DNA from 3 places in the Paenibacillus sp. EB106-05-06-XG162 genome. Region 3 is predicted to be linked to each of the others. Evidence: predicted binding sites of a transcription regulator. Region 3 holds the regulator's gene; each other region holds the start of a gene.
What was found. Region 3 encodes Rex, which represses fermentation and respiration genes when NADH is low (regulators of the CRP and FNR family bind a similar motif). Its sites were predicted from a motif close to TTGTGAAATATTTCACAA; they were not measured.

Region 1: nirB (nitrite reductase large subunit NirB) is a predicted target of Rex. The motif match lies at 3,720-3,737, and genes of this name have one in related genera.
Region 2: AC3WU2_RS06595 (cytochrome ubiquinol oxidase subunit I) is a predicted target of Rex. The motif match lies at 2,456-2,473, and genes of this name have one in related genera.

The regions. Positions count from the first base shown of each region.
Region 1 covers NZ_JBYTDT010000019.1:33,882-43,981, reverse strand. Annotated here, with positions in the region: gene AC3WU2_RS26660 (formate/nitrite transporter family protein) at 192-956, opposite strand; gene nirD (nitrite reductase small subunit NirD) at 960-1,280, opposite strand; gene nirB (nitrite reductase large subunit NirB) at 1,295-3,697, opposite strand; gene AC3WU2_RS26645 (ArsR/SmtB family transcription factor) at 3,927-4,841, shown strand; gene AC3WU2_RS26640 (MDR family MFS transporter) at 4,857-6,083, shown strand; gene AC3WU2_RS26635 (carbohydrate ABC transporter permease) at 6,211-7,038, opposite strand; gene AC3WU2_RS26630 (carbohydrate ABC transporter permease) at 7,057-7,944, opposite strand; gene AC3WU2_RS26625 (sugar ABC transporter substrate-binding protein) at 8,038-9,300, opposite strand; gene AC3WU2_RS26620 (glycoside hydrolase family 3 N-terminal domain-containing protein) at 9,612-10,100, shown strand, end outside.
Region 2 covers NZ_JBYTDT010000002.1:157,923-168,022, forward strand. Annotated here, with positions in the region: gene AC3WU2_RS06585 (FUSC family protein) at 1-88, shown strand, start outside; gene AC3WU2_RS06590 (CAP domain-containing protein) at 218-2,221, opposite strand; gene AC3WU2_RS06595 (cytochrome ubiquinol oxidase subunit I) at 2,570-3,988, shown strand; gene cydB (cytochrome d ubiquinol oxidase subunit II) at 3,975-4,991, shown strand; gene cydD (thiol reductant ABC exporter subunit CydD) at 4,991-6,718, shown strand; gene cydC (thiol reductant ABC exporter subunit CydC) at 6,715-8,493, shown strand; gene AC3WU2_RS06615 (LysR family transcriptional regulator) at 8,554-9,387, opposite strand; gene AC3WU2_RS06620 (SDR family NAD(P)-dependent oxidoreductase) at 9,520-10,100, shown strand, end outside.
Region 3 covers NZ_JBYTDT010000004.1:43,236-53,335, forward strand. Annotated here, with positions in the region: gene AC3WU2_RS11265 (amidohydrolase) at 1-875, opposite strand, end outside; gene AC3WU2_RS11270 (redox-sensing transcriptional repressor Rex) at 850-1,515, opposite strand; gene dinG (ATP-dependent DNA helicase DinG) at 1,493-4,384, opposite strand; gene AC3WU2_RS11280 (tetratricopeptide repeat protein) at 4,458-5,087, opposite strand; gene panD (aspartate 1-decarboxylase) at 5,189-5,572, opposite strand; gene panC (pantoate--beta-alanine ligase) at 5,587-6,465, opposite strand; gene panB (3-methyl-2-oxobutanoate hydroxymethyltransferase) at 6,462-7,343, opposite strand; gene AC3WU2_RS11300 (biotin--[acetyl-CoA-carboxylase] ligase) at 7,609-8,589, opposite strand; gene AC3WU2_RS11305 (CCA tRNA nucleotidyltransferase) at 8,576-9,916, opposite strand; gene bshA (N-acetyl-alpha-D-glucosaminyl L-malate synthase BshA) at 9,917-10,100, opposite strand, start outside.

The sequences.
Region 1 (10,100 bases), on a different contig from region 3:
ATACAGGATAGATGCCACTTCGATCGAATTTAAGCCAAAGTTAGTGCAAGAATCCATGATAGAGATAGTTCAGACAATGGCTACAGCTACTGCTACATTCATCCGCAACAGCAATTCGCATCATCTACCAAACAACAAAAGGGCTGCACAGAGGATCCATTATCGGATTGCCTCTCTGTACAGCCCTGCTTTTATTTCTCCTTCGCAATATACCAATATGCAATGCCCACGAACAGCATACCACCGACGATATTCCCTAGCGTAACAGGAACGAGGTTCGCCGCCATACCCGCCCACGATACTGTCTCCGGATGCGGGATGAATAACGAGATCGACAACAACGTCATATTCGCTACACTATGCTCGAAACCTGAAGTGATGAAGGCGAACAGACACCAGAAGATCATGATAAGCTTGGCGGTCTCTTCTTTCAATTTCATCGAGCACCAGATCGCCAGACAGACGAGCGTATTACACAAGATGCCGCGCATGAACAACTCGAGGAACGGTGCATTCATTTTGGCTCCTGCTACCGTGTTGATGAAATCAGCAACGCCGCCCTTTGCGAGCCCCGTACCAACGAAGATGGCCGCAACGAGCATGGATCCTGCGAAGTTACCGATATAACTATAGAACCATATTTTCATCGTCTCAAGCCAAGTGGTCTTCTTCTCTAACGTACTGACCGTGAGAATGAAGTTATTGCCCGTGAACAATTCGCCGCCTGCCATGATGACAAGACTCAAGGCAATACCGAAGGAGATCCCCATAATAATCTTCGTGCTCGGCACATGCGCCGGCGATAACAGCCCGCCAATCGTGAAGATGAGAATGATGCCAAGACCTACGAACAATCCTGCGAGCATCGAGGAAGTCAAGTACTTCCCCTTGCTTCGCTTAAGCAATGCGACTTTACTCACGCCTGCGTTGTTAATAACGTTAATGAGTTCCTTCATCGATCACAGCCCCCCTAGATACACGTAACCGTCGCGAATTTCCGTCGGATATACTTCGATGCATCCATCATCCGGCTTCTGGACTTCACCTGTGACAAGCGAGATTTTCCAGTCATGCAGCGGACAGAACACGAATTCCCCGGAGACGATCCCTTCGGCAAGCGGACCATTCTTATGCGGACAACGATTACTTACCGCACGGACATCACCATTCGATAGACGAAAGATGGCGATCGACTTCTCCTTCACATGCACTTCTTTGCCGATCTGTATCGCAAGATCTTCGAGCTTGATAACTTTGATCATATTCATCGTTGTACTCATCGCGATCATCCCTTCTATTGTTGTTCAATGGTGTACATATTCCGGCGTTGTTCATCTTCGAGTGTTGCACTCCATGCCTCACGGTACGTGTCTCGGGCGAGTTCAAATCTAGCAGCTAGCTTCTCGACCTGATCCTGATTCTCCAGGACCATACGCACTTTGTCTACGCCAACGCGGTCAACCCAAGGAGCTGTACGCTCTCCATAAATTCCCGTCTCCCGATACAATTGAACGTAAGCCTTCGCCATTTGCATCACTTCATCTTCCGTCGCGACCGTCGTCAAGCTATCGCATTCACGGACTTCCGTTCCGCCATTTCCGCCAAAATACAGCTGGTATCCATTCTCTACACAGACAACACCGAAATCCTTCGTTAACACTTCAGCACAGTTCCGCGGACATCCCGTAACACCCATCTTCATCTTGTGCGGCGTATCCACCATCTCAATCTCTTGCTCTAAGCGAATGCCGAGCGCTAGCGAATCTTGCGTACCGAAGCGGCAGAACTGCGAACCAACACAAGTTTTCACATTGCGCAGCGACTTGGAGTAGGCGTAACCCGAACGCATCTCCAGCTCGGCCCATACCTTCGGGACATCCTCTTTCTTGACGCCAAAGAGGCCTACACGGGCCGCACCCGTGATTTTCACAAGCGGCACATTGTACTTCTTCGCCACTTCACCAATACGAATCAAGTCTTCCGGCGTCGTCGTCCCTCCGTACATCCGAGGAACCACCGAGAACGTACCATCATTCTGGATATTGCCGTCCATCCGTTCGTTCACGAACCGTGATGCTTTGTCATCTTCATATTCATCCGGACGCAGCATGCGCAAATAGTAGTTCAAGGCAGGACGACATTTCGAGCAGCCCTCCTCATGCTTGAAGCCGAGCACGATACGGACTTCTTTTGGCGTATGCATGCCTTTCTCACGAATCGCTTCAACTACCTCATCTCGAGATAATGTCGTACAACTGCACATGCCGGTGACTTCTGCCGATGCGTCGAATTTGTCGCCCAAGGTATGAGCAAGAATCGCTTCTACGACCCCGCGGCATTTACCGCAAGATCCGCCTGCCTTCGTCACGGCTTTCACTTCATTGAAGGTTGTCAGTCCGTGTTCCAGAATCGCACCGACGATCGTGCCTTTCGTTACCCCGTTACATCCACATACCGTCTCATTGGCACTCATCGATGCCACGTCGATTCCTGACTCTTCCCCGGCTTTGTGAAGGACCGATGCACTCGTATACTCTTGAATACCGGCTTCTTTCTTCAGCATGCTGAATAACCGCGTACCGTCCGATGCATCGCCATAGAGCACGACACCGACCACTTTATTGTCACGGACGAGCACTTTTTTATAGACACCCTTCAGTTGGTCCTGCACCACAATCGCCTTCGTATCATCGCTCTCATGGATTTCACCGCCCGAGAATAGATCACACCCTGCTACCTTTAGCTGTGTTGATAGAACGCTGCCCTGGTAACCCGCTGTCTCCTTGCCAGTTAGCACATCCGCGAGGACAACGCCTTGTTCATAGAGTGGTGCGACGAGCCCATAAGCGATCCCACGATGCTCTGCACATTCGCCAACCGCATAAATGTTAGGATCCGACGTCTGCATGAAATCATCAACTTGAATCGCGCGACCAACAGCAAGCCCCGCTTCCCGCCCAATCGCAGCATTCGGTCTGATCCCTACCGCCATCACGACAAGATCACATTCGACACTTGTGCCGTCATCGAATCTAAGTCCTTCAACCCGCTGATCGCCATAGATTTCCGTCGTCTTCTTCTCCATCAGGAACTTCATGCCTTGCTTCTCGAGGTCCTTCTGGAGCAGCTTCGCCGCTTCACGGTCAAGCTGCATCTCCATCAAATTCGGCAGCAAATGAACGACATGTACTTCCATCCCGCGATCGATCAGACCGCGTGCCGCTTCTAGTCCGAGTAAGCCACCACCAATCACGACGGCTTTTCGGTACTGTTTCGCAGCATCCATCATCCGCTCTGTATCTTCAATCGTACGGAAACCGACGACACCTTCCAGCTCATGCCCTGGTACAGGCAGAATGAACGCGCTCGACCCTGTCGCAATAATCAACTCGTCGTAAGGAATGACCTTCCCTTGATTCGTAACGACTTGCTGCTGTTCTCGCTGAATTTCGGTTACTCGTTCATTGGAGATAAGTTGAATGTGGTTCTCCTTGTACCAATCCCAATCATTTATATTAATCTCGCTAAATGTTGTTTTGCCTTGTAAGACATTCGACAGCATGATCCGGTTATAGTTCGGATACGGCTCATCTCCAATCATGGTGATGTCGAACATGTCAGCATTTCTTTTTAGAATCTCTTCCATACAACGTGCACCCGCCATCCCATTGCCGATCATGACCAACTTTTTTTTCATTGAACACGCCTCCATCACCACTTTGTGAAAAAATTAACATACTTAAATTATAACTATTTCCACACAATACAGTGTGATTCTACGCACATTTATTAAGGAAATTTTGTGAAAATAATGGAAACATCCCTTCTTGTCCACGGATACTTCACAGAGTGGAGCCTGATCTTGACATTTTCTTTTTGTTCTATAAAATTAGAACATAATTAATATTCTATTGGAGTGGAGCATATTGAGTTATCTTGTCCAGGTCGACTCGTCACCCGTCTACGAATTGATTGTCAGTCTATATCGTTACATTGATCATCCGACATCCAAACACCATGCATTCGGAAAAGAATGGGAAATCGACGTTCGTCAAAACCTTAGCAATTCCCTATCGCAGAGGCTGGAGGATCGGCGATTAGAAGTACTTCACCGGCTGAATTTATTGGTGTGGCAGTGTCCAGGAGAGCGTACCCCTGAGACATTCCTCAGCTGGTTGGAGCAAATGCCGGTAGGCGAAATTTATGAGCGACTCGTGCCCTGGGTGTCTTCTTTCAAAGAAGATATGAACACGGTTCGGGAACTCATTGTATCTGTGCTGCACGACTGGAACGAGCAATATTTCCGTCATATCGACCCTACGATCCTTCGTACTTTGCAGAAAAGCAGCGACCAAGTAACGCAGCTCCTCCCTTCTACCCCGTCGGTAGAATTGATCGAGTTGTGTACGAATGGGATTCGTGTTGAACCCGTGACTCCGATCGACAAGGTGCTGCTCGTCCCCCAAATGCACTGTAATCCGTATACTGTCATCGATAACTACGAGGGGATGATCGTCTGCCAATATCCGGTGGAGATGCCTGTTTCCGACCCAACTATCCCGTCATCGAAGATGTTGAACACCCTTAAGGCGCTATCCGATGAGAATCGGCTTCGCATCTTGCAATACGTGGCCCAAGGTCCCCGATCGTTCAAAGAAATTGCCGCCTATATCGGTCTTGTCAAAAGCAATGTGCATTATCATTTGACGGCTCTGCGTCTATCGGGGCTGCTGCGATCGCACTACGTGAAGGACAAAGTCGAATCCTATAGCTCCCATATCGAACATTTGAATCATCTAGAATCGGACATTGTTGATTTCATTCATCGATCCAATGGGTAGCGGAGGAAATCCATTATGAAACGTAAATTCATTCCATCTCAGCTGCATCCCGTGATTCGCATCCTGCTGGCGGGTACATTAATTACGAATATGTTCTTATCGATGTGCTCCCCCTTTCTTGTTATCTTCCTCTCGAAGAACACAAGTCTTGGCGTGGGAACCATCGGATTTATGATCGGTGCCGGGGCTCTGGCGGGGACGGTTGGCGGATTTATCGGAGGGTATCTATCAGATCGGGTAGGTAGAAAGAAACTAATGCTCCTGTCGCTGATCGTCTCAAGCCTAACCTATACCGGATATGCCATGGTTCCGCATCCTGTACTGATCTTCGTCCTTGTCATCGTCGGCGGATTCGGCAGTGCCTTTTTCACCCCTGTATCCAACGCGTACCTAGCGGATCTAACGCCGGAGCATCAACGTTCGGCCGTGTATTCCTTGCGTTACATGGCAGCGAATATCGGATTTGCCGTAGGCCCCTTGATCGGTCTTGCCCTTGGGCTAACCGGGAGTCCGGTGCCTTTTGTCCTGATGGCGATTTGCTATATTGCTTATGCGGTCGTCATGTTCGTATCATTAAATCGTCTTAAGGAAAGAAGTGTGCCCGTATCGTCAGCCTCCTCTCCCTTGACATTAAGGACCACCTGGCATGTGCTGCGAAAAGATTTCGCACTGCTGTTCTTCGTGTTCGCGAGTGTCCTGACCACCGCTGTTGAAGGGTTATGGTCCGTATCATTCGCCAATTATTTGCCCACGCAATTTATGGATGGCGAGAAACTGCTAGCCGTGCTGCTCACGGTAAACTCGACACTCGTTATTCTGCTTCAGCCTTTGATCGCCAAATGGACCCAAACCCGAACGCCACTTTATGCCATTTCAATAGGAAGTCTACTATTCGCCATTGCCGAAGTGGGGTATGCTTTTTCCTTCAACTGGGCGATGTTCATCGGGTTTATGGTCATCTTTACGATCGGAGAGATTCTCATTCTTCCTTCGCAATATACGCTGCTGAATCAGATAACACCTGAAGCGGTAAGAGGAACGTATTTCGGTGCCTTCTCCCTTCATGGCTTAGGCAACTTTATTGGCCCTTGGCTGTGGAGTGCTCTCTTGGTGCACTATAACGGGCAAGCGATGTTCGGCGCGATTGCGATTACGGCCCTGCTTAGCATTTGGTTCTATCGGAAGGCTGGGGGGTATAAGATGAAGGAAGTTGTGGCGGATGTGATGGGGGTGGCGAAGTAGGAAGCGGAAAGAATCCGCATCAAACACGAAAAGCTGTCCCACACGTATCATTCGCTACGTCGGAACAGCTCTTTGTGTTACATCTATTTGTAGAGAAAGGTTTCTTAAACACGCTTCGGCGCTCACATTATTTCGAACTGGAAGTCGTGTAATTCTCAATAATATTTTTCTGGAAAATAATAAAGATGATAATAACCGGCATGACCATGAAGGTTGCGCCCGCCATCTGCAGGGCAAAATTCCCGCCATACTGACTTTTCAGTAATGAGAGACCGACGGACAAGGTATATAATCTTTCATTGTTCGCCATGATTAACGGCCATAGGAAGCTGTTCCAACCACCGATAAAGGCAAGAATGGCCTGTACAGCAAGAATTGGCTTCGAACACGGAATAATAATCTGCATGAAAATTCTGAACTCACTAGCTCCATCGAGTCGTGTCGCTTCCAGTATTTCATCTGGAATGGTCGTCATAAACTGACGGAACAAGAAAATTCCGAACGCCCCCACGAGACTAGGCAATACAATCCCCAGCATCGTGTCGGTCAAATTCATTTTGTTTAAGATCAAATAAACCGGGATCATCGTTACTTGACTTGGAATCATCATCGTCGCCAATACCATAAGGAATGTACTTTCTTTCCCCTTAAAATCGTACTTGGCAAAACCAAAACCAGCCATCGCATTTAAGAACATTCCAAAGAATGAGAAAAGAACGATGATCATTGTATTTTTCAAATACACGGCAAAGTTCATATTTTGAAATAAATTGGTGTAGTTATCCAAAGTAAAATCTTTCGGCCACAATGTTGGTGGAATCAGAATAACTTCACTTTCCATCTTAAAGGATGATAAGATCATCCAAATAAAAGGAAGCACAAACAGAATACCTCCAATTGTTAATACAATCCCGGCCACCCATTGAAATAATTTATCTTTATTTGCACCTTTCATCGGTTCACCTCCACTCTTTTAATAATCTGATTCTTTCGCTTGCACTCTATATTGAACCAACGTTACCGCGATGACAGCGATGAATAAAATAAATGATCCAGCCGCAGCATATCCAAAGTTACTCAATTGGAAACCATTTTTATAAATAAACAATGCAGCTGACATCGTGCCATCCAGTGGTCCACCCTTGGTCATAATGAACGGTTCTTCGAAGAACTGAAGCCATCCGATCATCGTCGTAATCGATACGAAGAAAATCGCAAATTTCAGCATCGGAATCGTAATTTTCGTAACTTGTTGCCACGTATTAGCACCATCCAATTGCGCAGCTTCATAATAAGACTTTGGAATACCTTGTAATGCAGCAATGAAAATGATCATATTTAAACCTACCGCTCTCCAGAGTGCCATAAGAATCAATGATAATTTGGCTACTGTAGGCTCGGTCAACCACGGAATTGCAGATAAGTTCATAGATTCTAGAATGTAATTGAACAGACCAAATGCAGGGTTGTACAAATAAGTCCAGACTACCGCTACCGCTACAACGTTCGTAACTGAAGGCAAATAATAGACAACACGAAACACTTTGAAGATTTTAGAAGTACCTAAGTTAATCAATAAAGCCACACCAAGTGAAGTTACAATTACGAGAGGAACCCCAATAATAACGTAAAACAATGTATTAAAAATGGCTTTTAAAAAAACGGGGTCCGAAAGCACATTGATGTAGTTTTTAAAGCCAATAAAGCTCAAATTTGAATAGTCTGCTAGTCCAGCCAAGTCCATATTCGTAAAACTAATGAACAGGGCCACGAAGATTGGCAATAACGAAAACACAAGGAGCAATATGATCGCTGGCGCAATGAAAAAATATGGTGCCTTCCTCGAGGTGAAACCTTTCATACCCTAGTCACTTCCTTTACTCAGGTTCCTATACACAGATAATGAGAGAGCTAACCGGCTATTGTAGCCGGTTAGCTTCATTGGTCTATATTATTACTTATTAATAATCGATTCAGCTTTTTTGTTGAAATCGTCCATTTCCTTTTGTACGTCAGCACCTTTTGTACGGTACACTTTTTCAAAGCTACTCAAGAAGTTTTGGGCAATTTCTTCAAATTGTTTTGTAGAAGGCATTGGAATCGCCGTTTTTAATTGTTCACCAAATACTTTATAGTTCGCATCTTCTTGAAGAACTGGGTTGTTCCAAGCTTCTTTTGAAGAAGGAAGGGATTTAGTTAACTCCATCCATTTCAATTGTGTCTCAGGTTTCGCCATGAACTCAACGAATTTCAGTGATGCTTCTGCATTCTCTGTGTATTGGAATACGGACATGTTCGATCCACCAAGAGAGGAGAAGTTGTTATCTTTACCCGCAGGCAATACCGCTGTTGCCCACTTACCATCAATATCAGGCGCTTGATCTTTAATCAATTGAACCATCCAAGGTCCGCTGATAAACATTGGTGCAACACCATCGCCACGGAAGCCTTGAATCGCATCGATACCCAGATCCACTGGAGCAGAGCCATTCTCAACGAAGCTATTCATATATTTCACAGTATCTACGAAAGCCGGTTGGTTAAATAATGGTTTACCTGCTGCATCGAACAATTCAGAACCATTTTGGCGAGCTAGCATAAAGGAAAGAGATTGTTCTTTAACGTCAAGGGCGAAACCGTATTTCCCTTGACCGCGATCAGCAAGTTTCTTCGCTGCATCTTGCATTTCTGTCCAAGTTTTTGGTGCTTGATCGTAGCCAACTTCTTTGAGTAAATCTGTACGGTAGTAAAGAACGCGTGTATCGATGTACCAAGGTACACCTACATAAGCACCTTCGAATGTTCCAGTTTGAACTGATCCAGGGTAGAAGTTATCTTGTTTCAATCCAGGATATTTATCTAAATACGGAGTTAAATCCATCAAGGCTTTTGCGTTCGCAAATTCTGGAATCCAAGTTGTACCCATTTGTACAACGTCAGGACCTTTTTTCGATGCAACAGCTGTTAGCAATTTGTCGTGTGCTGAATCCCACGGTAACGCTTGTACTTCAACTTTAATGTTTGGATTCTCTGCTTCGAAAAGTTCAGCCATTTTGGGAAGTGACTTCGCTTCCTCCCCCATCCCCCATACACTAATTGTTGTTACTTTATTGCCGGAGCTATCTGTTGTTTCTGCTGATTTTGAACCGCATCCTGAAAGGATACCCATAACAAGTAAAGTAGATGCTAGTACGGTTGCTGCTGTTTTTTTACGCATATTTAACTTCCTCTCTAATCATGATAGTAATTTGCGAAACGTTTCAATTTAGTATATTACTCCGCATCAAAATCGAAAACACAGAATTTAAAACGTTTCGATAGTCATTATATAACATGCTGTAATCGTATTCAAGTGATTAATTCGTGATATTTAAAACGATTCTCCTCTTTCAAAAGTTATAAGAACCTAGGTTGACGTCGCTATTAAAGGTGTTTATAATGGTTTTTGTGTAACGATAGAAACGTTTCTATAATATTTGGATGTCCTTGAACATCGCTTTTGAGGCTTAACAAGATGGAGGAAAACATATGTCGGAACAACAGTTAATTTCATTAATAAGCCAAATGACTATAGAAGAAAAAATCAGTCAGCTACTTCAGTTAGCTGGGCCATTCTTTGAAGGCTCAGAGAGCCAAGGCGAAATAACAGGACCTATGGCAGCTATGGGAGTATCAGATGATTCGGTTCGAAATTCGGGATCCGTATTAGGTTTGACAGGAGCTAAAGAAGTCATTCAAGTACAAGAGGCCCATTTAAAAAATAATCGACTAGGTATTCCACTATTATTCATGGCAGACATTGTTCATGGGTACAAAACGATCTTCCCTGTCCCTCTTGCGATCGGCTGCTCCTGGGATATGGATATGGCGGAGAACACCGCAGCAATAGCCGCCAAAGAGGCTTCAGTCGCTGGTGTACATGTTACGTTCGCACCTATGGTTGACCTCGTACGTGATCCACGTTGGGGGAGAGTCATGGAATCTACCGGAGAAGACCCTTTCCTTAATAGTGAATTT
Region 2 (10,100 bases), on a different contig from region 3:
TGCGGCTTGCTATGAATACGGATATCAGATTGCGCGACTGGACCGGCTGGCTGGTCATGCAGATATTGAGGAGAAAGTTACGTCGTAGTTCTATATCTTTTCCTAGAATAGCAACAAAACCCGCGTGCAAGGGATGCTCATCAGGCAAACCGGCACGCGGGTTTTGTTCTGTGTATAGAGAACGAACCGCTTACCGCGGTCGTTTCTCTTGTGAGGATTACGGCGTGAATTCGCTAATATTCATGGCGTTCGCTTCGACCGAAATCCAATACATCGCGCCTTCTGTTCTCAAATACAGATTCAACGCATCTTCTGTGTAAGGGCCGGACGTTATTTTGAAGTTGCCCTCACGGTCAATGGCCACTTGAACTTCTTCAATCGCCTTCGGCTTCTTCCCGCCAGTCTGAACCATCAATGTCGTCTGTTGCCCGGCGATGACGGTGAATTTCCCTTCGACGGTTAATGTGCGATCTGGATGATAGGTTGCAATAAGCGTGTAATCCTTGAGAACGGCAGGCTTCTTGTACGACTCTCGCTTCGGTAGAGGTGGCAAAAGTTCTGCTGGCGTAGGTTTGATTGGTCTTCCGCGTAGCGATTTCATTTTCGGCTTCAGATCGGCGAGCAGCTGTATGGCTTCCTGTTGTGTCATTGTGCCTTCGTTATTGAATCCGTAAATCGTTGAATCGGTATCCCCTTTGAGGTACCCCATGCCTAGCACGTACCAGATGGCGTTGTACTGTGTAAAATGAACCCCATCCACGGATGCGAGGACTTCGGCGATTTTCACGCGCGTAATCGGCTTGTCTCTAGCCGGAATGGATGTTAAGCCGAGTAACGGAATATTGCGGCTTGCGGCGATCTGGTAAGCGGCATCTGCCGCATGTTTCTTGCTCGCCGGGGCATATGCATCCACATCGATCTGATGCTGCTTCAGCAGCATTGTCCAGAATTCAGCTTCGGTCACCGCGGCGTCTGGTTTGCTCGCGGTTAGCGGTGGATAGGTCTTGGTTTTCAATTTCGGCAACACCTTAATCAGGACTCGCTCGGTGGCTAAGTTTCCGACATGCGCCGTGATGTAATAATTAGCAGCCTTGATTCCTTGGAAGCTGGAGGAGGATACGGGTTTTAACCCTGCCGGGTTATTGCTGACATAACGTACATGGCTTGTGATCGGTTCAGTAACGGAATCATCGTAGAAGCCCGTGACGCGTATAGACGTTTCTTCCCCTTCATTGATAACGAGTTCATCGGGAGAGCCGGCAATGCTCAATAATTTATGGCCCTCGCCCGTCTTGAAAGACCAGGATTGATGCTGGGTTTCGGACGAGCCCTCCGTTCGGTAAGCTAGCTGGACGCGATAGGTATGAAAGCCCTCCAAAATCGTTTTTGGATACAGGAAAAGCGTATTACCGCTATAGATTTCCTCATAGAATGGAATGGCTGCACCTTTCTCGTCAATTAAGCTTGCCTCGTGCCAATCGATGGCATCGATCGTTGTAGCCGAGATAATATAACCAGAATAATCCACACCGAACTGGCTCAGCGGATTGGGAACTTCGTTGCCGTAGAAGCCTACAGGGGCTTGGGTCATCCCTGGAAAAGGATAGACTGCGATGCCGTACTGAAGCGGTGTAGGCGCACGAGTGCCGCCTAGATTCACGACCGCGGTGCCGTCAACGAGTGCGATTCCGACTTCATTGTATTTGGGGCTAAGGATGATCGCGCGATGGTATGCGGTATCCAGCCACCCCTGCATGGCCTGTATGCTCGTCTTCTGCTTGAAATGCATGACTTCGCCTGAGCTGCGGTAGGTGACCGTAGGATTCCATCCCGCCGCCTTCATGCGATCCATTGCGCTCGTGCCGGTGAATCCTTCCATGCCTTGTTTCTCTTGATGGGCACTTAGAGAGACCTTCTTGTCTCGTTCGTGCCGGTTGTAATAGGCGGCGTGGCTTCTTGCAGCTTGTGTAATCTCCTTGCTGAGTACGAGGGCAGGCACGCCAACTTGGGCACGGATTTCATTCAGCATCGCTAGCGCGTCGAGTTGATCCTGTGCATCGCTGGACGAATCCGTGCTGGCTGCTGCTCGAGTCTGTTCTAGAAGAGCGGATTGCACGAAATACATGCCGAGCGTCAGCAGCAAGATGATGCTGAGGCGGGCGAACTTGCGGCGATGCTGTCCGTGCGCTTGGATGGTGTTACTTGGTGTGTCGGTAGACATTTGAATGATTTTCCCCCTGTCGAATGATGTCAGTTCTATATGAGACAGTTCGACGCCACCTAATTATTACCTTCTTTGGGTATGGATTTTTGGAGTTTCGCATTTTCGTGCTCCGCCTCTCCCGGCTACTCGTCTCTCGATGCAAGTGCATTTAATCGTCTTTTCCGTCTTTTTCAGGATATTGTGTGACGAAATCAGGAATGTTCGCTGGTAAAAACGGATTCACACCCTATAATGTGATAAAAATCACATTAGAAAAATCCTGCGCATGACAGAATACAGGAAGGAAGTGGGGCGGGGAGCCTTCGCCTCCAAATTATAATGTTATCGAAAGGTGGATATAAACGGATGGATGCTGTATTTCTGGCAAGATTACAATTCGCATCGACGACAATCTTTCACTTTATCTTCGTACCGATATCCATTGGTCTTGCGTTAACGATTGCAATTATGCAGACCATGTACGTCGTTAAAGGCAAGGAAGAATACAGAAGCATGGCGAAATTCTGGGGTAAATTATTTCTCATTAACTTTGCAGTTGGGGTTGTTACGGGGATTCTGCAAGAATTCCAGTTCGGGATGAACTGGTCAAACTACTCGAGGTTCGTCGGAGACGTCTTCGGGGCGCCGCTGGCGATCGAAGCTTTGCTCGCGTTTTTCTTAGAATCGACGTTTATTGGTCTATGGATTTTCGGATGGGATCGACTATCGAAAAAGGTGCATTTGGTCTGCATTTGGCTCGTTAGCATCGGTACGATTATCTCCGCATTCTGGATCTTGCTTGCGAACTCATTCATGCAGCGTCCAGTTGGATTTCAAATTCTGAATGGCCGCGCGGAGATGAATGATTTTTGGGCCCTGATCACGAATGGCCAGCTGCTCGTAGAGTTTCCGCATACGGTATTAGGTGCATTTGCAACAGGCGCATTCTTGATTACGGGGATTAGTGCTTACAAGCTGCTGAAGCGTCAAGATGTGCAATTTTTCAAGAAGTCTTTCCATATTGCGATTATTATTGGTCTGATTTCCTCTGTTGGCGTGGCGCTGTGGGGACATCAACAAGCACAATATTTGATTCATACGCAACCGATGAAAATGGCTGCCAGTGAAGCCTTGTGGGGCAAGAGTGGCGATCCCGCGGGTTGGACGGTCTTCGCGACCATCGATCCGAAGAAGCAAGAGAATGGGATGGAGATTCAGATTCCGTACTTGCTGAGCTTCTTGTCATATAGTAAATTTTCCGGTGAAGTTAAAGGGATGTTAGAACTGCAAGCCGAATATGAAGCGACATATGGTCCGGGGAATTATATTCCACCGGTACGCACAACCTTCTGGAGCTTCCGCATCATGGTTGGAGCGGGATCCCTGATGATTCTTATGGGTCTATATGGTACGTTCCTGGCGTGGCGCAAGAAGCTGGAGCAGCCGAACAAATGGTTCATGCGTTTGATGGTCTTAGGCATTTCGTTACCGTTCATCGGGAATACATTCGGTTGGATTATGACGGAGATTGGGCGCCAGCCTTGGACGGTCTTCGGATTAATGCGTACGGAAGACAGTATCTCACCGAGTGTGGGTGCGGGGCAGATTCTGTTCTCTGTCATTGCTTTTTCAACCATTTATCTGATTCTGGCGATTATTCTTGTCTATCTATTCATCAAAGTGATTCGCAAAGGGCCTTATGCGCCGGATGATCACCATGATGAACATTCCCATGATCCATTCGATCAAGTTGTGAAGGAGGAGAAGCAACATGCACTTACTTAATGATCTCTGGTTTGTTCTAGTGGCGGTGCTGTTCATTGGGTTCTTCTTCCTCGAAGGGTTTGACTTCGGTGTCGGGATGTCGACGAAATTGCTCGCGAGAACGGATGGAGAGCGACGCGTGTTGATCAATTCGATCGGTCCTTTCTGGGACGCGAATGAAGTCTGGTTGATTACTGCAGGGGGTGCGATGTTCGCAGCTTTCCCGAACTGGTATGCGACCTTGTTCAGTGGATATTACACACCGCTTGTGTTCCTATTGCTAGCTCTGATCGGGCGCGGGGTCGCGTTCGAATTCCGGGGTAAAGTCAAACATGAAAAGTGGAAAAAGACATGGGATTGGGTTATTTTCCTCGGCAGCTTATTGCCGCCGTTATTGCTTGGTGTCGTCTTCGCAGGCTTGATCAAAGGGCTTCCGATTGACGCACAGATGGAAATGAAGGCAGGCTTGTTCGATATGGTGAACGGGTACACGCTCGTTGGCGGTCTAACGGTCGTAATGTTGTGCCTCGTGCATGGTCTGATGTTTACAACATTGCGTACAGTGGGAGACTTGCAAGTAAGAGCGCGTAAGCTCGGACAGATGCTGCTCATTCCACTTGGAATATTGCTTGCAGCTTTCGGAATCATGACATATACAATGACGGATGTGTTCGAAGTTCGCGGCGGCATTCTTGCAGCGGTCGGCGTCGTTGGCCTCATTGCGTTCTTGTTGTCAGGTTACTTCATGAAGGTAAAAAAAGACGGCTGGGCGTTCGGGATGACAGGTGCGGTGATCGTGTTGTCGGTTGCATCGGTATTTATTGGTTTGTTCCCGCGTGTTATGATTAGTTCGATTGATCAAGCGTTCAACTTAACAATCGATAATGCAGCATCGGGAGCATACTCCCTTAAAGTTATGACGATTGTAGCGTTAACTCTGCTGCCATTCGTATTAGGTTATCAGATTTGGAGTTACTTCGTATTTCATAAACGGGTTCACGAGAAGGAGCACTTGGAATACTAATGGGAAAAGACATAATGGGATTGAAGGGGGCAAAGTCGGTGCTTGCGCTGACTGCCTTCCTGACCCTTGTTCAAAGTGTGTCTATTATATTGCTAGCGACATGGCTGGCGGAGGTCATCTCCGCCTTGTTCGCTGGCCAACCGCTGCAGGAACAGTACGGCAAAATGGCCATGTTCCTGTTTGCTTTTATATTGCGGCAGATCACGGGTCTTGCGATGCAGAAGTTAGCCTATCGGTTCGCGGAGACGACGGGCAGAGAATTGCAGCAGCAGCTGCTGCAGAAGCTGTTCGAGCTTGGCCCTCGGTTCGCGAAGAAGGAAGGAACGGGCAACCTCGTGACGCTCGTGCTCGACGGCATAACGCAGTTCCGCACCTATCTGGAGCTGATCGTTCCGCGGATGATGGGTGTGGCGATTACGCCAGCGCTTATTGTCCTCTTTATCTTCGTGAAGGACCCAACAGCGGCGCTTATCCTGATCGTAACCTTGCCGATTCTGATCGCCTTCATGATCTTGATTGGGCTTGCGACGAAGAAGCATACCGAGAAGCAATTAGAGAGCTATCGGAAGCTCTCTAATCATTTCGTCGATTCCTTACGTGGATTAGAGACGCTGAAGTTCCTCGGCCGCAGTCGATCCCATGGGGATACGATTGAACAGGTGAGTGACCGCTATCGCAGCGCGACAATGAAGACGCTGCGGATGGCATTTCTCTCTTCTTTTGCGTTGGATTTCTTCACAATGCTGTCGGTTGCTTCGGTGGCGGTCAGCTTAGGGCTGCGGCTCATTAATGGCGAGATGGGGCTTGAAGTTGCGCTGCTCGTGCTGATCCTTGCACCGGAATATTTCTTGCCTGTGCGAATGGTCGGAGCGGACTATCATGCGACGCTCAAAGGGAAAGAAGCCGGCAAGGCCATGCAAGCGATGATCGCGGAGGAAGGGCTGAAGGCTGGAGCGTCGGTACTTCCGGCAGGATTCACATGGACGAAGGATAGCGTTCTGTCGTTATCGCATGTGAATGTTCAGCATGAAGCAGAAGGGCCAAGTTCCTTGCAGGACGTATCGCTTGAGATTGCAGGCATGAAGCGCATCGGGATCATTGGGGAGAGCGGCGCAGGCAAATCGACGCTCATCGATGTACTTGGCGGCTTCTTGCAGCCGAACGTGGGAACCTTCCGATTGGATGGCGTGAACATCCCGGGGCTGCATGATGCAGCATGGCTCGGAGAGACGACGTATATTCCGCAGCACCCATATATTTTCGATATGTCGCTGGCTGATAATGTGCGATTCTATCGTCCAGAGGCTTCGGATGAAGAGGTGGCGGAGGCGATTGCGGCCGCAGGACTTCAAGAACTGGTGGCACAGCTTACACTTGGCATGAACGAGGTTATTGGAAATGGCGGTCGGCAGCTCAGCGGCGGGCAGGAACAGCGGGTTGCGCTGGCACGGGCTTTTCTAAGTGATCGATCGGTCATTCTGTTGGATGAACCGACAGCTCACCTAGACATTGAGACGGAGATGGAAATCAAAGAGACAATGCTTCCGCTGTTCGCCGATAAGCTCGTGTTCCTCGCGACGCATCGATTGCATTGGATGACGGATATGGATCTCATCCTGGTGATGGATCAGGGACGGCTGGCTGAGATGGGGACACATGAAGAGCTGCTCTTGCAGCGCGGCGTCTATTACGGACTGATGACAGCAGAAATGGAGGGAATATCGTGAGAGAAGAATCGTGGTTCCGTCCTTACGTTAGGCAACACGGATGGCGGTTCGCCATTGTTATTGCGTTGTCCCTCTTGACTGTGCTGGCAGCGAGCTCGCTCATGTTCACGTCAGGCTTCTTGATTTCTAAATCGGCGCTCCGTCCGGAGAATATTCTGCTCGTCTATGTCCCTGTCGTCTTAGTGCGTACGTTCGGGATCAGTCGAGCTGTCATTCATTATGTGGAGCGTCTGGCTTCGCATGACGCGATTCTGCGCATCTTATCGAAGATGCGGGTACGGTTGTATCGCATGCTCGAACCGCAAGCTTTGTTCATCCGTTCGCGGTACCGGACGGGGGATGTGCTTGGGGTACTCGCGGACGATATCGAATATTTGCAAAATGTCTATTTGCGCACCGTATTTCCGACGGTTGTCGCGCTTATCATGTATATTGCTGTAGTCGTCTTGCTAGGTTGGTTCGACATCGGCTTCGCGTTCTTGATGGGGTTGTATTTGTTCGTGCTTGTCTTTGTACTGCCTGGCGTATCATTAAGGATCACGTATGCGCGGCATGAGCAGATGAAGCAGCAGCGCAGCCGGTTATACCGTAAGCTGACGGACGCCGTGCTTGGCATGGGCGATTGGATGATTAGCGGGCGTGCTGCGCAATTTGCCGCGGCCTATGAGGCCGATGAACAGCGGGTAGCGGCGATTGAACGATCGCTTAGCCGCTGGGCGCGCGGACGGATGTTCATCGCCCAGTGTATCGTAGGGCTCGCGGTGGTATCGATGGCCTATTGGTCAGGACAACAGGCTGCCTCGGGTTCGTTCGCCGTGACGTTGATCGCGGCGTTCACGCTCGTCGTCTTCCCGCTGATGGATGCATTTCTACCGGTCTCTGAGGCGATTGAGAAGATTCCGCAGTATCGCGATTCGCTCGGGCGTCTGAATGAGATGAGAGGTGACGGCGGGGATCTTGGAGTTGATCCTTCGGCAGGTTTACCGCTTCTCGTGGGGCAGGATGCGCATATTCAGCTTACAGATGTATGTTATCGGTATCCTTCATCGGAGCAGCTGGCAAGAGACGTTGCCGATCCGCAGACTTCAAATTGGACGTTAGAGGATATCCAGCTTGATCTGCCGCAAGGGAAGCGCGTGGCGATCATCGGCCGCAGCGGCGCAGGGAAATCGACGCTGCTCAAGCTTGTACAAGGCGCACTGGTGCCGAATAATGGCGAAGTGCTGATCAATGGCGTTCCCGCGAATCATTATGGTGAGCAGATTGCCTCGGTTGTCTCGGTACTGAATCAGCGACCGCATCTGTTCGATACGACGGTGGCGAACAACATTCGCCTCGGACGGCGCGATGCCTCGGACGAAGAGATCGCGGTGGTTGCGCAACAGGTCAAGCTGGATCAGCTCATTGCATCGCTGCCGGAAGGGTATGCGACGCCGATGCTCGAGACCGGGCAGCGGTTCTCTGGCGGCGAGCGGCAGCGGATCGCCCTCGCGCGCGTGCTGCTGCAGAACACGCCCGTCGTTATCCTCGACGAGCCGACGGTTGGCCTCGATCCGCGCACGGAGCGCGATCTATTGCAGACGATCTTCCGTGCGCTGCAAGGCAAATCGCTGCTCTGGATCACGCACCATCTGGTGGGCGTGGAGCAGATGGACGAAGTCGTCTTCATCGAAGATGGGCGTATTGCGATGCGAGGCAAGCACGCGGAGCTCATGGCGCGGGAGCCGCGGTATGCGAAGCTGTACCGGTTGGATCGCCCGCAGATTCATATATAATGCAAAAGCGGTACCTGCGATGGAAGTCGTGGGTACCGCTTTTATTTGTTTCCGTTGGTTCTACGAATCTTTCTCCATCATCTGGACGAAGCTTGCAAGCGCAATCGATCTAACGTGGGTTCGCTTGACGATGAATTGAATCCCAACGTGGCGCAATTCCTCTGGCAGAGGAAGACAATGTACATCGGCAGGGATGAGATTTCTCGGCAATAAGGAGATGCCCATGCCTTCTTTGACACCTGTCAGAATGGCGTTCAGCGTATCGAATTCCATGAGAGACACAGGCTGGTGATCCTGTCGATCGAACCATTCAAGCAAGCGTCGGCGATATGGACAATCGGGAAAAGCATTTACAATAATAGGTTGTTCCAGCGGATGAGGATTACTCGATGACGATATGAGTACGAGCTCCTCCTCCCAGTGCATGACGGCTTCGACGTGCTCATCATGGAATTGGTCGCTAATGAACGCGCCATCGAGCTCGCCATGTGCGACATGTCGAAGCAACTCCATTTGATTACCAGTCTTCATGGATATCTGTACTTGCGGAAAGTCGCGGTTATATCGGCTAAGCAGGACGGGCAGGCGCTGAGCGGCAAAGGTCTGTGTAGCCCCAATCCGCAGGACGGCTTGGGCTGGCGTCGCTGCTACTTCTTTTTTACCTTCTTCCAGTAAGTTGATCACTTGGTTCGCATAGTGGAGCAGCTTCTCGCCTGCAGGCAGGAGAGTTACGCCTTTATTCGTTCGTTCGAATAGGGGGACGCCGAGCTCCTGCTCCAGCTTCTGAATGCGAAGTGTAATATTGGACTGCACGTACCCTAGTCGATCCGCCGCTCTAGAGAAGGACAATTCCTCGGCAACGCATTGGAAAATTCGAAGCTCAGGACTTTCCATGACAATCCCTCTTTTCCCGGTATCAGTAATATTAATAGTCAGTATGATATCTAACAATTATACAACGAGATCTAGGGGAAGTACGATGGTAATGGAAGGACAGCAACGAATGGAAAGGATCGGTGAGTCTCGATGGAATTGCAAAATAAAGTGGTGTTAGTAACGGGTGGAGGCACAGGCGTAGGCCGGGCAACGAGTATGCTGCTTGCGAGAAAAGGCGCCATCGTCGCAGTGAACTATTCCAGATCGGAAGCGGAGGCTCTTGCAACCATCCAAGCGATCCGGGACAACCAGGGTCAGGCCATCGCCGTCAAAGCGGATGTATCCAATGAGCAAGAGGTGCAGCAGATGATTGCGGACATTGCGCATAAGTACGGGACTGTGCATTACCTTGTGAACAATGCGAGCATTACGGCGCAGCTTCCGATGAGCGACCTGGATGCCGTGACGGATGAGATGTGGGATCGTCTGCTCGCCGTGAATATCAAAGGGATGTTCTATATGGCGAGAGCCGTGGCTCCGTATATGAAGAAGAATGGAGAGGGTGCGATCGTGAATCTCGGCAGCGTCGCGGGAACGACAGGGCTCGGCTCCTCGCTGCCTTACGCCGTATCCAAAGCAGCCGTGCACGGACTGACCAAGTCGCTCGCCCATGCGCTTGCGCCAGATATCCGCGTTAATGCGATTGCCCCGGGCGCAGTCGACACACGATG
Region 3 (10,100 bases):
TCCGGTACTCTAGCAACACCGCTCGCAAGCTTCAAATTGCTGCCAGGGTTGTGCGATACACTTACGTTGTAACGTGCAAGCGTCTCAATCTCATCATCCGTCAAATGTACCGCGTGCGCAACAAGCGTCGGACGTGTGAATACACCTAACTTCTCGAGATGCGCCACAGGGCGAAGCCCATATTCATTCACATTCTGCTGTACTTCCGCTGCCGTCTCCGACATGTGCGTATGCATTGGCAGGTCTAGATCATGCGCTGCTTGTACGAACTTCTCAATGAACGCAGGAGGACAGGTATAAGGCGCATGTGGTGACATCATCGTCGTAATTCTGCCATCCGCCTTCCCATGCCAATCCTTCGCAAATTGAACCGCCTCCGCAAGCTTCGCCAGCTGAACATCCTCAGGACATAGACCAATCGCTCCACGCATCAGCACCGCGCGAATACCTGATTCGTCTGTCACTTTTGCCACTTGATCCATGTGATCGTACATATCGAGGAAGGTTGTCGTTCCACCTTTTAACATTTCCAGGACAGATAACGATGTACCCCAATAGACATCCTTCGAGGTGAATTTACCTTCCATCGGCCACATTTTCTCTTGGAGCCATACTTGCAGTGCAAGATCATCACCATGACCGCGCAACAGGGACATTGCTGCGTGACCATGCGTATTCATTAATCCAGGTAAGAACAATAGCCCTTTGCCATCCATAACCTCTACATCTTCAGGAATCACCAAATCCGCTGGAAGCTGCTCGCCTACATACCGAATTTGATCCCCTTCTATCACCATAACCCCGTGAATTACAGGTTTATCTGCGTTCATAACGGCGAAATAGCCGTTCTTAATGATCCATAGATTCTTCTTCATCTTCGTCCATATCCTTCCCATTGTGCAAGTAGTACGCCAAGCTCAATAAATCCGTTGTAAAATCAGCTGTGTGCACACGCACATGCTGAGGCACTTTTAAGATGACCGGTGCAAAATTCAGAATTGCTTCTACACCCGCATTCACAAAAGCGTTTGCCACATTTTGTGCTTCCATCGCAGGAACGGTAATAATACCGATACGAACATTATGCTCACGAACAGTCGCTTCTAAATCCTCCATCGGCTGAACAACAATATTATTAATCTTGCTGCCGATCTTCGGCTGATGTGCATCAAAAACAGCTACAATTTTCATATTATCCTTAAGATATGTATTGTAGTTACTTAATGCTTGGCCAAGATTACCTGCCCCGACAAGAGCGACATTAATCTGCTGATTCAGCTTCAAAATTTGGCGGATTTTCTGAATTAAATAAGCAACATCATAGCCAATCCCTTTACGCCCGAACTCGCCAAAATACGCTAAATCTTTACGGATTTGAGCTGGATTTAAATCCAGCTTCAATCCGAGATCCTGCGAGGAGACCGTAAGGACTTCACGCTGCTGCAATTCACTCAAATAGCGCAAATAAATGGGAAGACGGCGTACAACTGCTTCAGATATTTTCATTGTTTTCATGGATGACTCCCCTCTCTTCCTCGTCCGACAGCCATTCTTGCATTCGAGGCACGATTTGATCTAGCCGCATATGCTCCATCTTCGGACCTGGTAAAGAATATAAGAAATACTTGCCATAATAAGATTCAATAACACGTGTGTCATAAATAATGACGATCCCACGGTCTTGCGCGGTACGTACCAATCGCCCAAACCCTTGCTTGAAGCGAATAACCGCCTGCGGAACTGACAATTTCATGAATGGATTCTTCTTCTCCTTCTGCAGCAGCTCCGACTTTGCTTCAATGAGCGGATGATTCGGCGGCTGGAACGGAAGCCTCACAATCGCCAGACAGGTTAGCGCATCACCAGGAATATCGACGCCTTCCCAGAAGCTGCTTGTACCGAGGAGAACGGACGCCGATTGATCCTGGAACCTGCGAGTTAACTTACTCCGATTCCCGCTGTCAATCCCTTGTCCGATAACCTGAATTTGATGCGGGCTTAGAAGCTCCTTGAGTGGATCGTACACCTGCTTCATCATCCGGTACGATGTGAACAGGACGAGCATTCTGCCATGCGTAGCCACAGCTGCGTCAGCCAGAGACTTCACTAAGGTCTGCACGAAATGTGCATCCGGATTCGATCCTTTGAGCATCGGGAAATCGCGTGGGATCACCACTAGCGCCTGTTTACGATACTGGAAAGGCGATGGGAGCACCATGCTCTGAAGCCGTCCTTGATCCTGGGCTTCCTGCAATCCTAACTGCTCAATCATGTATTGGAAAGATTTATCAACCGATAAGGTTGCTGATGTGAGCACGATACTTTTCTTCGCATCGAAGAAATATTCCTTCAGCTGAGCGCTGACATCCGCTGGAACAGCGAATAATTGCAAGGATTTACTACGGAAATGACTGCTTGCTTCCATCCAGAATACGACATTCGGCTCCTTCATTTTCATAAAGTATCGGATGTCATCACGCGCACGCGCCAAATCCTTCACTGTTCCGGATAAATCCGTCACGGCCGCTTGAATCCCATATTCCTCCTGTATATCCCGCAGATCTTGCAGCAAACGCTCAGATTTACGAACGATTTCGTTCAAGAGGGCATTCAGCTGATCTTCAAGTACCGAAGCTGCATCCCAATCATTTGGCATTTTTTCTGTCTGCAGTCGATATACAAATTGGCCCTGCTCTTGATTCGCATCACTTGTCCGCTGCGGCATCATACTGAACAAAATTTCCGTTAACTTATCCCACATCTCTTTGGCATCAACAAGCTGCGAATAGGAATCTTCAATAATTTCACATGCCATTTGTGCCTTCTCATCAGGAATAACATGGAGACGATTGCGCAGCGTCGGCAATTGTCCATTCTTACTATCCTTAAGCAAGCGCAGCAAGGTATGAACAAGACTGAAATATTTCACATGCAGACCGAGATGCTTCCCGGCGACTTCCTCGAGATGATGGGCCTCATCAATGACAAGATGATCATAAACAGGTAAGAATCGATGATCCACCTTGATATCTGTAAATAATAAGGAATGGTTCGTAATAATCACATCTGCGATATTTGCTTCATGGCGAGCGCGATGGTAGAAGCATTTGCGGAACCAAGGACAAGCTCGATTCAGACAAGAATCCGTATCACTAGCAACCGTATCCCAGAAATCGGCTCCTTTATTGCCAAAATGCAGCTCTTCATTATCGCCATGCTCTGTCTCGGCAAGCCATACCAGCATCTGTGCTGCTGTAATAATATCTTCCTTTGGCGTAATGAAATCTTTTGTATTTATTTTATGTTCAAACTTCCGCAAGCACAAATAATGGCTGCGACCTTTTAATACCGATACTCTGAAATCAACCGGTAATATCGTCTTGAGGAGCGGTACGTCTCGCTGTCGAATCTGTTCTTGCAGATTAATCGTGTGTGTACTGACGACCACTTTATTGTCATTCTTGACGCTGTAATAAATCGAAGGGATCAAATACCCTAAGGATTTACCCGTTCCTGTACCCGCTTCCAACAGAAGATGATGATCATCCTCTAGCGCTGAATTCACTTCATGGAACATAATATTCTGCGCTTCACGCTGTTCGAATTGAGGAAGGAATTGTCGTAGACGATCAATCGAATCGGTACAGAACTGTTCGAAGTTCTGACCTTCTAGCGGGTTGGTAAGCAGTTCTTCTCGAGGCGGAGGAATCTCCGTCCAATCCTCAATATGGAGCGAGAACTGACGAAATGCACGACCACTATCATCGGTAATGACCGGACGCATCTCTCGGTCAGCCAGCAGTTCATGCATGAACCAGTTCAGATCGCTGTCATCTTGCGCGAACAAATCAGCTAATCGTTGAATAGCTAAGAGCGGAAGATCATCCAACTTCTCCAGACACTTCAGTAATACATGAGCAGTGGCTAAGGCATCGCTGTCCGCTTGATGAGGACGCTCGTGCGGAATATCAAACCACGATGTTACTGCGCTTAATTGATACGTCGTTAATGCAGGAAAGCAAATCCGCAAGAAATCGATCGTATCCAAGATTCGACCTGTGAATGGCAAATAACCCGTCTGATCCAGTGCCTGCTGCAGAAAGTTAAAGTCGAATGCGACATGGTGTGCCACCAGCACGACATCACCAAGGAGAGATACCATCTCCATCATCACATCATCTAGCGTTGGTGCATCAGCCACATCATCAATTGATATCCCGGTTAATTGGGTAATAAAAGGTGGTATATTCGTGCTTGGTTTCACAAGAGAAGTGAAAATTCGATCTATGGATAAATCATGATCTATAATAACAAGCCCAACCTGAATAATTTCATCGGTGGGCTGGTTTCCTGTTGTCTCAAAATCGAGAACTGCGAATTTCATCGTAATAAGGTCCCTTCGTTCCAATGATCTCTTAAGCATAACAGATCACCCGGAATTTTGGAATCAGAATGGATTACATAAAGGAAGTTAATTCGCTGCCATACTGATAAGCGCCTTCGTATTCCGTGCTTTCGCATAGCTTCAAATTGGTGAGCGGTTCTTGAAAAGTCGGATCCGCTTGATGGGCATGATGGAAATATTCTTGCGCTTTCTCGATATTCTGATTTTGCGCTTGAATACAGCCTAGAGCATTGTAAGAGATGGCCTTCAGCTTCTTGCTCTCGGTAAGGGGAATAATAAATTGAAAATGTCGATAAGCATCATTGAACTCATTCAGCTGCAGGTAAGCCATGGCCAAATAAATACGTCCAACCAATGAATCGGGATAATGCCGGATCACTTGCTCGAACGCTTCAGCGGACAAATCATACATACATAATTTGTAATATCCTTGTCCACGTTGAAAAGCTTCACTCTGGCTCTCAGGAAGTACAGTCACCGATGCATGATCAGGCTGACTTTCACGCAGCACTCCCATCTTCTCTTCGAACCGGAGCCATTCCTCGACAATCCCGTCACTCATGGATTTCAGCAAAGTTAATTTTTGCTGCAAGTCCTGCTTAGCCCCACCTTGAGCCTTTGGATAATGCACAAGAATCTCATCCAACATTTCGTTCATCGTCGCAAATAAATGTTGAAACATAAATGCACCCCACCTCTAGCGAAAGTGAAATAATGATGATGTACAACAGCTACATGTTCATTTTTCGTAAAGGCGGGGCTTTTCATACTGGAAACCAACGATTAAAGAATCGTGGCGTGAATTTCCTGATTGGTCTGGCTTACGATTTGATTATTCGCTCCAAGAATTACAACTTGTGGTTGATAATTCTTGGCTTCTTCATTCGACATCATCGCATAAGAAATAATAATGACCTGGTCGCCCGGTTGAACAAGTCTTGCGGCAGCGCCATTCAGACAAATCACGCCTGACCCCCGCTCTCCAGGGATGACATATGTCTCTAGTCGTGCGCCATTGTTATTGTTCACGATCTGTACGCGCTCATTCTCCCACAAATCTGCTGCTTCCATTAAATCGCGGTCAATCGTAATGCTTCCAACATAATTCAAGTTCGCTTCGGTTACTGTTGCCCGATGCAGCTTCGATTTCATCATATTTCTCATCATATTCCGTCAACCCCTTATAAAATTCGGTTATCGATTAAGCGTGTTGTACCAAATCGAACCGCGAGTGCGATGATCGCTTGACCTTTATGCGCTTGAAGCGATGCACTTGCATCTAACTCCGTTAATTGCGGAAAGGATAAGATTTCTACATAATCAATATCCGCCCCTGGCGATGTCTCAATATGCTGGATAATACGATCCCGTAATTGTGCTACGGTTGAGACTTCTTCGGATTGCATCCACGTATCAATCTGGAATAAGGACTGTGATAAGACGAGTGCTTCTTGACGCTGTTGTTCCGACAAATAGACATTGCGCGAGCTTAGCGCAAGTCCGTCTTCTTCGCGAATGATCGGACATGGCACGATCGTCACTGGGAAATTCAAATCAGAGACCATTTGTTGGATTACAGCCACTTGCTGTGCATCCTTCATGCCGAAGAAAGCATAATCAGGCTGAACGATATTGAACAATTTGGAGACGACCGTCGTAACGCCATCAAAATGTCCTGGGCGTCTAGCTCCGCACAGGAGCGTCGTAACTTCATCGACGTTGACTTTCGTCTTCGTTGGTGTCGGGTACATTGTATCCACCGTTGGCAAGAAGACAAGGTCCACGCCTAACCGCTTAGCGAGTGCTAAATCGCGCTCCGCATCCCTAGGATACTTATCGAGATCTTCGTTCGGACCAAATTGAATCGGATTGACGAAAATGCTCAATACTACGATATCGCACTGCTCTTTCGCTGCTTGTATTAGACTTGCATGGCCTTCATGCAAATAGCCCATCGTCGGCACAAAGCCAACTGTTGGGATACGTCCTTCATTTGAACGCTCTTGACGTAAATGAGCTAACTGATGGCGTAGCTCTGTAATTTGCTCGATTGCGATCATTGCACGGTTTCCGCCTTTCGTTCCTGCTTGCGTGCGCCATAGAGGCTCTCTACAACGGTATCTTCTGCTGTAAAGACATGTTCAGGCGCTGGGAAGCTGCCTTCTTTAACCTCTTGCACATATTGTGAAATGCCCTGCCGGATTAACGATCCAACATCGACATAGGTTTTGACGAATTTCTTATTCCGATAAGGTGATGCATAGGTGACCACATCATGGAATACGAGCACTTGCCCATCACATCCGCGCCCTGCACCAATGCCAATGGTTGGAATGTTTAGCTGCTCCGAGATGTATGTCGCCACTTCTTCCGTTACGAGCTCCAAGACGATGGCAAATGCACCGGAACGTTCCAATGCTTTGGCATCCTCGAGCAATCGCTTTGCATCCTCCGGGACCTTCCCTTGTACACGGAATCCGCCAATTTGATGAACCGACTGTGGTGTTAAGCCAATATGTCCGACGACAGGTACGCCTGCTTTGACGACCGCATCCACAGCAAGTGCAATCTCTGCCCCGCCCTCCATCTTAACCGCATGCGCTCTACCTTCCTGCATCAACCGCGCCACATTGCGAAGCGTCTGATCTACACTGCCGTGATACGTCATGAACGGCATATCAGCGACCACAAAGGTGTCCTGGGCACCACGAACGACGGAACGGGTATGATAGACCATATCATCGATCGTCACCGGAAGTGTTGAGTCATAACCAAGAACCACATTCCCCAAGGAATCTCCTACGAGGATCATGTCTACCCCGGCTTCCTCCGCTAAAATCGCAGATGGATAATCATACGCTGTAATCATGGTGATGGGGTTCTTATCCACCTTCATTTGTTTGAACTTCGGAATTGTCAGTCGTTGTTTGCGTTTCATTTCTGTCATGTTCATCATCCCTTCTTTTTTGTATTGTGCGCAAAACAAAAAAACCTTTTAGCATTTCCACTAAAAAGGTCACCGTACAAAAAAGAATCATGGTGCTGATCCTTCTGTCTCGGTCCCTTCGGCTCAGAGCAGAATCCATAGTCCACTAAGATATAGAGTTCAATTGGAATGCTAGTACAAATCTGTCAGAGTGCAGTTCAATTTGAGATTGATACTGCCTCTATACAGACCAGTATAACAAATTCATTGCATATTTTCATCTGTGAAATTCCACATCGCCTGAGAAAATTTTGCGTCGTTCGCCTGTTGCTGATTCGGTAATCCATAGTGCGCCAAGCTCGTCCAGCTGCTCTGCGATCCCTATCACCTTGCCTTGCAGCGTATTGATGGTAATCGGACGGTGCAGCGAGATCGATAATGCCTCCCACAATGTTCGGATGGGCGCGAAGCCTTGTTCGTTATAGAGCGCGTACAGCGTCTCGAATTCAGCCAAAAACTCTGTAATAATCACTGTACGATCTACCTTAGAGCCAGATTCAATCTTAAGCGAAGTGGCAACCTCTCGCAGCGGCTCAGGGTAGTCTTCCGGATCCAAATTCACACTAATACCTATGCCTGCGATACAGTAGCGGACCCGCTCATCCTCTGCACTTGACTCGAGCAGAATTCCGCTAATTTTCTTCGTTCCCACGAGGAGATCATTCGGCCATTTGATGCCAATCGATATCGGAACAAGTCTTTGAAGGGCACGGCATAATGCCACGGCAATAAGTAACGTTAACTGTGGTGTGAACTGTAATGATGTCTGCGGTTTCAGGATCAGACTCATCCAGATCCCTTTACCAGATGGAGAATGGAACGCTCGCCCCATGCGGCCTCGCCCAGACGTCTGTTCTTCTGCGATGACTAGAGTTCCTTCCGGCGCTCCTTGCTCAGCCATTTGCTGGGCTATGATCTGAGTTGAGGGTGTTGATTCCAACAATTTGATCTGCTGACCCATCACTGATGATTTCAACTGACTGAGCAGCATAAGGGTATTCAATCGGTCCGGCTTCTGCTTCAGACGATAACCGACACGCGGAATAGCGTCGAATTCATACCCCTGATTCCGCAGTTTGTTGATTTGTTTCCATACCGCCGTACGGCTAATTTGCAGCTGTCGGCTAATTTCCTCACCTGAGATGTACGAGTTCGTATTGGCTAACAACAATTGTAATAAGGGTTCACTCATATTCATGGATCACTCGATTCACTTCGTCTAGGATTGCGCTGCGAGTATTCGGAATCTCTCCGGTCGCAACGCGGTACAACATTTGTTTCAATAAATTCCCAAGCCATGGCCCAGGCGATTTCTTGAGATGCTTGACAATATCTTGTCCTCGCACGGCCAGGTCAGCTAACTGGCTGATCTCAAGTGCCGCTAGCCATGCTGCTCCATGTATATTGAGTTCATGGAGCAAGGTTCCTTCTTGTTCACTATCCTTGAACCAGCGCAGCGCAAATAGCTGATCGACCTTAAGCAGGTCTAACATTCTTCCTGCAGTTACTTTGCCATAGTCCACGATCGCACGTGTCCATATTGGACGTACCAGCCCCTGTACACCTAATTGCTGTGCAGACTCGACTCGCTCTACCAACTGCAGCAGCTGGACGATATTCGCAGCTGTATGGTTAGCAAATTTCAATCGCTGCATCAGACTTCCTGCCGTCCCGGGTGAGACCTCACAGCGTGTGAAGAGTAGAGCCCATCGCGTAATAGCATCTGCTGAACCATCCCATGATTCCCTAAATACCGTATCGCTGGCTAGTTCAATCCGGGATTGGAAGAGATTATCGTCTATAACAAGCTCGGATAGAGATGACTTGGTACAAGATAATAGTTCACTTCGTACGAGAAGCCTCATCCCTTGTACAAGGCTCAATAGAGACTTCTCTACGATCTTCTCCAGTTCCGTACGCACGCGCTCCATTGCAATAAATTGCAGCTTATCTCGGTGCATCTGCAACGCATGCCAAGTCGGTTCATCGATCTCGCAATCATAACAGGCTGCAAAACGGATCGCACGAAGCATCCGAAGCGCATCCTCCTGAAATCTCGCATCTGCCTCACCGACGCATCTGACAATACGATGTATCAAATCACTCTGCCCCTGAAATGGGTCATGAAGCTTGCCTTTGACATCTAATGCCATGGCATTAAACGTAAAGTCTCTGCGCTGCAAATCGCCATCAAGATTCTGAATAAAAGCAACTGCCGTTGGTCGTCGATATTGCTCATATTCAGATTCTTCGCGGAATGTGGTTACCTCGAACAAGTTATCGTCGATTACAACCGTAATCGTTCCATGCTGAAGCCCTGTTGGAATGGTATGGTCGAAAATAGACATAACCTCTGCTGGTAACGCAGAGGTTGTAATGTCAACATCATGAATGGGTTTATGGAGAATGGTATCTCGAACACAGCCCCCAACAAGATAGGCTTCAAATCCAGCCTCATTTAACTGCACAAGCACGGATTTCGCTCCCGCAATCAAAGATGCATCCGCTTGAATTTGATCCCACATTTACGAGCAGCCCACCTTTATCAAGGACTCCGGAATGGGACGCCCCAGTACACGATAATAGATTTTCTCATATTCAGCTGTAATAAGATCATTGCAGAAAACATTGCGAGCCCGATTGAGACAATTTACCCTGAATCGTTCCATTAGTTGCGGATCGGTTAAGAGACGCAGCGCATAATCTGCC